DNA from 3 places in the Butyrivibrio sp. AE2005 genome. Region 2 is predicted to be linked to each of the others. Evidence: riboswitches for the same ligand, from Rfam matches in the RefSeq annotation. Region 2 holds a riboswitch; each other region holds the start of a gene.
What was found. Region 2 has a riboswitch for cyclic di-GMP ahead of DL92_RS20480 (VanW family protein). Riboswitches for the same ligand answer to the same signal wherever they lie in the genome.

Region 1: linked by a shared signal. The riboswitch ahead of DL92_RS0104375 (hypothetical protein) and the one ahead of DL92_RS20480 (VanW family protein) in region 2 are both predicted to bind cyclic di-GMP.
Region 3: linked by a shared signal. The riboswitch ahead of DL92_RS0104660 (hypothetical protein) and the one ahead of DL92_RS20480 (VanW family protein) in region 2 are both predicted to bind cyclic di-GMP.

What each region holds. Positions count from the first base shown of each region.
Region 1 is NZ_JMMD01000003.1:188,301-191,780, reverse strand. It holds gene groL (chaperonin GroEL) at 1-223, opposite strand, end outside; gene DL92_RS0104380 (co-chaperone GroES) at 249-533, opposite strand; gene DL92_RS0104375 (hypothetical protein) at 733-1,398, opposite strand; cyclic di-GMP riboswitch class I at 1,467-1,553, opposite strand; gene DL92_RS0104370 (hypothetical protein) at 1,762-2,088, shown strand; gene DL92_RS0104365 (SseB family protein) at 2,168-3,211, opposite strand.
Region 2 is NZ_KK366042.1:46,839-50,318, forward strand. It holds gene DL92_RS0115105 (hypothetical protein) at 1-197, shown strand, start outside; gene DL92_RS0115110 (hypothetical protein) at 201-1,007, shown strand; cyclic di-GMP riboswitch class I at 1,125-1,198, shown strand; gene DL92_RS20480 (VanW family protein) at 1,273-2,088, shown strand; gene DL92_RS0115120 (ABC transporter ATP-binding protein) at 2,263-3,480, shown strand, end outside.
Region 3 is NZ_JMMD01000004.1:15,984-19,463, reverse strand. It holds gene DL92_RS0104670 (sigma-70 RNA polymerase sigma factor region 4 domain-containing protein) at 1-249, opposite strand, end outside; gene DL92_RS18230 (helix-turn-helix domain-containing protein) at 361-735, opposite strand; gene DL92_RS0104660 (hypothetical protein) at 1,009-1,251, opposite strand; cyclic di-GMP riboswitch class I at 1,506-1,581, opposite strand; gene DL92_RS0104650 (hypothetical protein) at 1,774-2,058, shown strand; gene DL92_RS0104645 (flavodoxin family protein) at 2,102-2,542, opposite strand; gene DL92_RS0104640 (hypothetical protein) at 2,643-3,023, opposite strand; gene DL92_RS0104635 (DNA/RNA non-specific endonuclease) at 3,044-3,480, opposite strand, start outside.

The DNA.
Region 1 (3,480 bases), on a different contig from region 2:
CTTTTACAAGCTGAGCGCCCATGTTCTCATAAGCATCTTCAAGCTCGATCTCTTTTGCAATTGTAACACCGTCGTTTGTGATTGTAGGTGCACCGTATGATTTATCAAGAACTACGTTTCTACCCTTAGGTCCGATTGTAACTCTGACTGTATCTGCAAGCTTATTAACGCCTTCCACCATAGCTGTGCGGGCGTCTGCGCCGTACTTAATTGTCTTTGCCATTTATTTATCCTCCGAATGTGTTTGATTATTTAATGATAGCAAGTATATCGTTCTGCTTAACAATAATGTATGTTACATCATCAAGCTTTACTTCTGTTCCGGCATATTTTGAATAGATAACATTGTCACCCTTCTTAACCTGCATAGTAACTTCTTTACCGTCAACTACTCCACCGGGTCCGACAGCGATAACTTCTGCCTGCTGAGGCTTCTCCTTCTCTGCTCCGGGAAGTACGATTCCTGATTTTGTTGTCTCTTCTGCTTCAAGCTGCTTTAATACAACTCTGTCTGCAAGTGGTTGTAATTTCATTACAAATGCCTCCTTTATATGATGGTTTGAATAATCTTTTTAATTGTTAGCACTCTTTTAAGTTGAGTGCTAACCTCTAAGAACATATATTAGTGACTTCGCTTTATATGTGCAAACGCGAATATAATACCATATTTATTATATTCGCGTTTTTTCTTTCATATTCTCTTTTTTTCTCTCTTTTGCATCATATACTTTTTTATGGCTTAAAATACGTAATCGCAACAATCTTATCATCCACTGCAAACGTGATTCCGCAGTCCTTGAAATCATAATTCATGATATGGCTTCCCTCATCAGCTTCACTTGAAGGCTCTCCGTAAGCGGCTCTTAATTCTTCTTCCGTACTTCCGACGGAAATGCCTTTGGAAGTCTTTAAGTTCTCATCATGAACCGTAAGCTGTGCAGGCTTTTTAACCCCATCGACCTCTTCAGTGAAAAGAATCATTCTATCGGTATCAATATAATAGATATTTCCGGAATTATCGCCCGTCTGATTATCTTCCGTACTGATAACACTCAGTATCGTTTCAATATCATCATTTATTGAAGCAACTTTTCCGTTGTATTCAAAAGAACCGGCAGGAAGCTCAGGTTCCTCGGAAGTTGCTTCCGTAGCCGCTTCTTCTCCCGAAGCTCCATCGGATGATTCTTCCGAGCTGCTTTCACTAAATAATCCTTCTATGTCAATATCCTTTTCATCATTGATAAAAGACTCAACAAATTCACCTATATCGGATACTTCCTCTATATCCGGTAATCCCTCGATTTCGGGCAGTCCCTCTATTTCAGGTAGCTCATCACATCCGGAAAGTGCGAACATCAGCACTGTTGCCATTAAACATGTCAAAATTCTTTTTTTCATACAACCAACTCCCTTTCAAAAACCCCAACTAACAAAAAAGACCGCACAAACAGCAGATCACCCCGCTATTTTGCAGTCAAACCATCTCTTTATATAAATATAAAAGATTTACGACTTTGCGCCCATACATTGCTATATGTTTGCCCTGTTTTATATATGTTAATTTTAACATAACTGTAAAATATTATCAATCTCAGCCACCCCATATCAGGCATTCTCCTTTATTTGCAAATATTTCAGCCTTATAATCCACTTTTATGGCACAAACTCTTGCATCATTCGGAAAAATTATTTATAATCATTTTATTAACATATATTTTACAAAAATGTAGAGAAACTTCGTCTCTAAGATTGGAAAATGCTATGGAAACTAAAATAATATTCATCAATGATGAACTTACATCGCATAAAAAAGAACTTGAGAGCTGCAGAAAAGAGATCAATGAACTCCTGGCAAAGTTCGAAAAAATGGAGCTTGATCCCGCCAACAAAAGCTACGTACGCATGATGGCAGCCAAGATCAACATAACAATGCACGATATTGATTCAAATATCCGAAAGATATCTTTTGCATATAATATCGCGGAGCAGTATGCCGAAAGGCTCATCAACTATTCATATATGAAAAACACGCTTCTTACGAATGATACCGAAGATGAAAGTCCGGATACAAAGCATTCCCAAAATTGAATGTCAAAACATCAAAAAAGCTCATAATAATACCTCCTGCCAACTTCTAATGACAGGAGGTTTTATATACCTAAAATATTTACATAAGTTTCTTTCGTCCGAGCATTTTTCTGATCATGCCCTTGGACATCTCAAAGCCAAGCGATCCCGAATTAACAACAATCATATCTTCAGGCGCGCCCATAAGATCCGATGCTTTCCAGATCCAGCCGCCCCACTCTTCCTGGGAATAAACCTTATTAAATTCATCCCAGTCGGTAAATACCGGAGTTGCGTTAGTTTCATTCTTTCCGCTTCCTTTGGAAAGGCAGGGAATGGAAATCTTTGTCCCCTTTTTCACCGAACCCTTTGCATCAATTCTTTTGGCAATCTGGTCCATCCCTTTGACAGGCACCAGAAACGAAGCACTTCGAAATGTTTTGACTATATCTTCTTCAAGCTTCTTAAGCATTTCTTTTTTCCCGTCATAATCGGCACTGTAAAGGCGTTCTTCCTGGAACTTTGCCACCGAGCGGAAAAAATCCGGATTCATCACAGGACGGTTTATTGCAGGCGTCTTGCTAAAATCCGGCGCCGGGATTATTTCTTCGCTCTTAATAGATATCGCAGAATATGCCAGGATATCTACCTGAAAAACCTCTACTCCGCGCATATAAGCCGAGATACCAAAGAATCTGAACAGATCGCTGTGAGGTATTTCAGTTACTTCAAATGTTGTTCTGAACTGTTTCATAAAGTAACCGACACATTCATCGGCATACTCTCTTTCCGTAAAAACCCAGACCCTGTTTCCGTCATCGATAAACGGCGAATGAGTTATCCTGTCTGTAACCGTCCAAAGACATTCCGCTGACTTAAGCCTTTCTATTATGATCTTCTTAAGTACGTCTATTGCCTTAACAAATCTGACTGCGTGCGCATCCTTCTTCTTTAAGGTATCCTTGCTTATACCTACAAATAATCCCTTTTCGACTGCATAACACGCATTTGAATGAATCGTAATAATATCCTGGATTGGGAGCTTTTTAATCTCCTTCATGGTTTCTGTTTCATCCGGACTTATCCTTGGCACATACCTGTCACTTATGGCATGTGCATGCTGTGTTCTCTCTTCTCTTGTCATTAATAAAAAAATATCCCTTTTGTCTTTTGCTGTTTCTTCTGCTACGTTATTAGGAAATTAATTATATAAACTTCCTATTAACATCTTACCATGTGCGCCCTCTTATAGCAATAATTAGCCCTCTTAAAACCTGCCATAATTATTTCATACTCTTTTAATAATAAATAAATTGCATCCACGGCACTTATATTACATAATACTGTTAAGAAAATGTCGTTTTCAAAACATGGATGTTTTGAGTTTACAGATGTATCGCATGTACAAGGAGG
Region 2 (3,480 bases):
CTGCATTGGCAGGATTTATACTCGGGTCAGGTGCACCGGTCTTGGCAGTAGGAGCTGTTAGCGTAGGTGTGGTTTGGGCGGCAAATTCTCTCATGGAGATGGCAATCGGAAAAGATATAGCAGAACTTGCTTCTGATGCATTGTGTGATGCTCCAAAAGCAGTGGTAAGTTTTACATCAGAAGTATTTGGGGGTTAAGTTATGTATATAGTAACGATAGCAACAATAATAGCATTGGAACTTCTAATAGCTACATTTGCTTTTATACTTAGAGTTATTCCGTTAAAGAATTACCATAAAAATATTGCCAAAGTACAGATTGCCTTACTGGGAATAGCTTCTTTACTGGGAGCGTTTGTTTGTATATATATAATGACTACTTCTAATCCATCAATGTTTGATGAGAGCAGGTGGGATATAGAGCTTGCAGGAACATTCTTTTTTTTATATTTTATATTGTTTGCGGGATCTGTATATCGATATTTCTCAGAAAAAAATATAAGGAATAATAAAGAAAAGATTTTTGAACTAAAAGCCACAGAATACAAGATAATAAAATATACGGATTTAATGCTGGGAAATTATGCTTTTATGCCGAATGTAAAATCTTATTGCGAATTTGAAGGAGGCAGAATTTTATTTACACAAAATATGCCTGCAAAGGAAAAAGATTGTGCATTTACATGTATAAGAATAAAAAAAGGGATATATGAATGTGTTTCATATGAGCTTTTATCCGGCGAAAAAGAAGGTAACTCTTTCGAAATTATTAAAAGGATACTTTTTTTTGTTGCTGCGATCGAAGCATGCTTGTTTGTAATATATATATCTCAATTATCAATTGTTGATATAAATATTGTTGGTCGATTGGCTGGTGGGATAGGTTTGATTCTATTTGGAGCTGCTACACTTGGATTGCTAAGAGGGGCGAGGGGAATATTATCAATGTTATTGCGGTTGCTTTCATATGCTTTAATTTTGACAGGTATAATTAATCTTTTTATGTAAAGTGCGTTGAGTGAAATATAGCTGAAGTGAAATTGCAGAATGATAAATTTCATTATGGACTTTAATCGGACCTTACGGTATAATTACTCTGTTTTAATAAAAAAAGAACTATATATAGATAATTATTGGCAAAATTAGAGAAATCTAATGACGCAAAGCTATAGGGTCCGAAAGGACAGCCAGTTGCAATTGATCTGATAGCGATGCGTAAGTATCGCTATTTTTTATTTGGAAAAATCTAGAAAAAAGGAATTACGTGCAAGCAATGAGAAAGAAAAGTATTACTATGGCAATCGCAGTGCCGGTGCTGTGCGCAACAATCATCGGATATGGAAATAATTCATCATCACCTGAAGAAGTTTTTGTACATATGGAAGAAACATTTGCTCCGGGAGATCAGGAAGGAATTACTGAAACAGTTGAAGCCGGCGCAGAAGTGGTGAATCCTGTTGAAGATAATGCAGTTACAGAGGAAGTTGTAAGCGAAGCACCTGTTGCTGAAGCTCCGGCTCCGGCACCTGAAAATATAGCTTGGGCAAGCATCGGTCATGAAGATATCATGCTGTATCCCGCTAATGAGGATGCAAATAACGTAAATGCGAGAGTCGCATGCGGATATATAAACGGATATATTGTAAAACCGGGAGAGACATTCTCATACGCAAGCACGATCGGAAGGGGAACACCACCTGAAAAAGGATATGTTATAGCACATGTTGTCGGAGGATATGATTACGGCGGAGGCGTATGTAAGATAAGCAGCGCTCTTTACCACGCAGCAATGAATGCCGGTTGCAAGATTGTTGAAAGACACAATCATTCAAAACCTGTTGACTACTATAAGCAGGGAGATGATGCAGCTATTGCATACAAAACCAGAAAAGACTTCAGGTTCAGGAATATATTTGACCATGATGTTATGATACAGGCAGCTTACGATGAAACCGGATATCATCTTGATATCCTTGCACCGCAGCCTGCAGGAATGCCTGTCGCACCTGCTCCTCAAACTGAAGGAACACCGGTTGTTCTTGCACCACAGCCTGAAGGAACACCGAATACTCCTGATCCTCAGCTTTAAAAAATTGATTTACGATTAAAAATAGAAAGCACCTCTTTCTTGGATGATGGTTCTAAACCAGATCCGGTGATGAAAGAAGGTGCTTTTTTAATCTTAAATAACTATAAAATCAATTGAACACAATTTTTTTTAGTTATATAATACTTGATTGAAGATTACAACAGGAGAGAGACTATGATAAAAACGTTAGGTAAAGAACTAAAAGAATATAAGCTCGTATCCGTTTTGACGCCGCTTTGTATGATCGGTGAAGTTGCGGCGGAGATGATCATCCCAAAGCTTATGGGAAAGATTGTCGACAACGGTATATACGGAGAGAACATGGCGTATATTTTCAGAGTGGGCATTATGATGCTTTTGATCGCTCTGTTTGGACTCGCTGCGGGACTTGGAGGAGCGTATTACGGATCGAAGGCGTCTACAGGTCTTGCAAAGAACCTCAGAAAGGCTATGTTCGATAATATTCAGACTTTTTCTTTTTCCAATATAGACAAATTCTCTACATCGGGCCTTGTAACAAGGCTTACAACCGATGTCACCAATATTCAGAATGCATATATGATGCTTCTCAGAATGGCAATGAGAGCGCCGGCGACCGTTATTGGCGCGATGATCATGTCATTTATGATCAACCCCAAGCTTGCTACGATCTATCTCGTGGCTGTAGGTGTTCTTGCCACGTTCATGGCTATTATCATGAGTAAGGCGACTGTTTATTTCAAAGAAGTTTTTGAAAAATATGATGAACTCAATGAGAGTGTTCAGGAGAATGTTTCCGCGATCAGAGTGGTAAAGGCTTATGTTCGTGAGGACTATGAGAATGATAAGTTCAAAAAAGCTGCCGGAAACATTTACAACATGTTTGTAAGAGCTGAGATGAACGTTATTAAGATGGGACCTATGATGACGGCTACCGTTTATGTGTGCATCCTTCTGATAAGCTGGGTCGGCGCGCACATGATCGTTGCGGGAAGCCTTACAACAGGTGAACTCATGGGACTTTTGGCTTATTGCATGAATATCCTTATGAGTATGATGTTCCTTGCAATTATCTTTGTTATGCTCACTATGGCACAGGCAAGCGGAAAGCGTATCGCAGAAGTTTTGGAAGAGACACCCGATATCACAAATAAGCCAAACGCGATCACAGCAGTTCCCGATGGAAGCATCAGTTTTGAGCATGTAATTTTTGCATACAATACGACTTCGGAAGAGCCTGTTTTAAAAGACATCAATATTGATATCAAGTCAGGTGAAACAATCGGAATTATCGGTGGAACAGGATCTGCCAAGTCTTCTTTGGTTAACCTTATCAGCAGACTTTATGATGTAACTGAAGGTGCCGTTAAGGTAGGTGGAATCGACGTAAGAGATTATGATATGGAGACACTC
Region 3 (3,480 bases), on a different contig from region 2:
TGCGTCACGTATCAGAACATTATTGGTAGCTGTGTTTCCTGTAATATCACTGATTTTGTTATCCTGAACTCGGACTCCCAGATCCTCTATACCTCCTCTTCGATTGGAAGCCTTCTCCCTCTCGATGAGATATACAAGACCATCGATATGGCTATCGATTATTCCAAGAAAAGTTACAAAATTGCTACTGATCAACCTCACTCTTTCTGCAGCATCAGCCACAGCATATTGTTTTACCAAACTTGCCATTGTAAATCCTCCAACTAAAGAGGAAACAGCTGTATTCAAGAAATAGTTACCGGTTATTTCTATCTACAATTACATTCTATGGGCTTCTATGGCATGCAACGAGTCCCAAGATTATGACTCAGCGTCAACGCAGAATTGACTTTTCAAAGTTCCGAGCGCCCTCAACTGCTCCAAAGCAACTCTCTTAAGCTCAGGTCCCAGATTCTTAAAAGTGTTCATCATCTCCTTCTCTTCGAAAACATCCTTTATACATCCACACTCTTCTTCATCGATAAATATTGATGTCGGAACCTCCAAAGCCACGGCAACCCTCTTAAGCATTGATACCTTAAGTTCAAGCCTATCCTGTTCATATAAAGAAATTGTCTGCTTCTTGGTAAATACAAGCGAAGCCAACGTTTCCTGACTGATTCCTCTCTGCTTCCTGATAAATCTGATTCGCTCCCCAAGTGTCATCACATCAAATCTTTTGCTCTCATTACCCATATCTCCCCTCCGTTCCGGAGTCCCAAAACGGAAACATACTTAGCCAAGAGCAGATATATCAAGAAACAAAAATAGAGCCTGCAAAACACAATAGACCTAAGGTCAAAACCTTTCGGTATATTTCCGTTTTGCAGGCTCCTTCGATGCTACGTGCCACGCACGACTCTTTAAGCTCTTGGCAATACTTTTGATAAATGATGCTGTTCCTCGCTCAATGGCACTGCACTAGTCCATCAATTATCTCATCTATATGAAATTGTAAATATAAGGCTACTAATAAGCTTCTATCGCAAGCCCTAACAGCTCTTTATGATACCTATGAAGTATCTCGATCAGCGCTTCATTCTCATCTTTAACAATAGTAGTAACAAACCTTTTGGTCGCACAAATCCTGAGCACCGATCCGCAGACATCACACTTTTCAACACATGACGCGAATTCCGCTCGCATAATCTTATTTCCGCATACTGGGCAATTCACCCACAGTTCGCCTGTTTCCGGTATTTTAGTTTTCATAACCTTCTACCCCATACTCTTTCCACAGATTAAGGAAAATATTTCTTACAATAACCAATTGACTACCGGCCTTAATCTGTATGTCCACCCTACGCAAGCACTGTACCTACATAGTCAGATGCACGAAAGAAATGAAGAACTATTGTGCGATCATCCCTAATCTATTTTACTAAAACAACGTAAAAACAATCTTCTCCTTTCGATTAGAGTTTTAAAGGTTCGAAAAAAAAGAAGCTGTCACCAGCTCCCTTCATACTCGCAACTGGCTGACTCTTGTGAGTCCCTATAGCTTTGTGCCACCGGATTGCTCCAGCTTTACCCTTGGTATTGTTCTGTTCGAACATTTTTTACACTTTTATTTTAACCGAGACGCCCCTAAAAAGATACGGCAAATCCTACAAAATAAAGCAGTTTATTTTACCAATTTAGCAAAATAAAGCGTGCTCATTTTGATTGAAACATCTTTGCTAAAGGTGTATTATATATGCGAACATCAGTTCTTTTTCATTGAGGTTATTTGTTATGAGTAGAGTTATTGATAATGTAGACGTCATCTGCCAGCACAAGGCAAACGGAGAAGTTATTCCTCTTCGTTTTCGCATTATGAACGAAGACGGTCAGTATGAAAATTATACGATAAAAGGTTATAGAACCATTACCCATCCGGGGCCTTATACTACTCCGGACGGGCTCTATGTTTCTTATTCCACATTTGTTTTTGAATGTGTAGTTGTTGTGCTTGATTACAAGCGGAAGGTACGGTTATATTTTGAAACCCATAACAGTAAGTGGCGAATTGCGATATGAAACAACCTTCCAGAACCAAACCTGCCATACTCACACCATTCTTTTACAAACCTTTATAGAACTCCACCGCGTCTGCAATTTCATCCTCTGTGGGATGCCCTTTCTGAATACCACCAACGAGCTTAAACGGGCCAAATGTATCAAATCCTTTACACTGAAATCTACCAAGCTCATTACACTGCTTATCCTTAGTAATCTCTGCTATACTGTCAAAATACCTTTTCAGAGGATTCCCTGCTGTAGCTATGTAAAAGACATCTTTCTGCGGCGGAAGATTAATCTTGGCAAAGTTCAAAATCTGCTCAGCGAATTTGCTGTAATAAATCCCGGATGCAAAACCAATCCTATCATATCCGTGAAGATCTGCTTCTCGCTTCTGTGCAGAATCAATAAGCACCACATCAGAATCCACAGCCTTGATCGCATCAAGGACTTTCTTGGTATTCTCGTGGTGCTTAGAATAGTAAACAATACATGTACTCAAACGTTTTCACTCCTCTGCATTTTTTATATAAGCCATACTCAATCAGAACACAGTAAATGCTCTTACTATTGTAACAGAAAAGTGTTTCTTTGGTCTGTTGTTATTCGATAATCAATTCAACTGTATTATCCACTTCTTTATTATATACATGCTTACCAATAATCTGTCTTAACTTAACAATATCATCCATATCATCAGATGCAAATTCCAAATAACATATATTTGATTTTTTTACATTCAAATCATCATAAAAATCTGTAATATAACAATAAAACTTATCAAGTATATCTTCTAAAGGATACTGAGATATTTCTTCAGCGTTTTCTCCTTCTCCCAATTCCGGCTCCTGTTCAAATATAAGAGAAGTAACAAACAATGTTTCATCGCCGTTTATCTTCTTAAAAACTCCATCTGCTGCTTGCTTATACTCGCTACTACCAGCACTATATTTATCTGCATTATAATTTTTTATATTTTTCATATAGTTTATCCTTTCAGCTATCATACTTTGAATGGTAATGCATTTTTAATATTAAAATCAGTTATAGCCGCCTTTACTTCACTAACAGCAGCATCACCAAATTCTGCCGCCATGTTAATGGTATTATGAGCAATTGACTCTGCCTTATTTTGCAACTGTTCAAGTTCATCTGCATGAGCTTCTATAGCATCTCCTGCCTTCTGAACTACAGTTTCATAAGCTCCTGATGTAACAGCATATCCTACCATACCGCCAACAAGGCCTGCACCTGCTCCAACCACTGTTCCTGCTCCAGGTACAATCGACCCTATCGCCGCTCCTGCTAACGTTGAACCACCAATAGCACCTGCAACTCCTACTGCATTCTCACCTAAATCATATGCTAATTCATCTGCGCCTATTTCGCCCTTCGCATAATCAACCACTGTGTCATAGGATGAAATCCCAAATGATACCG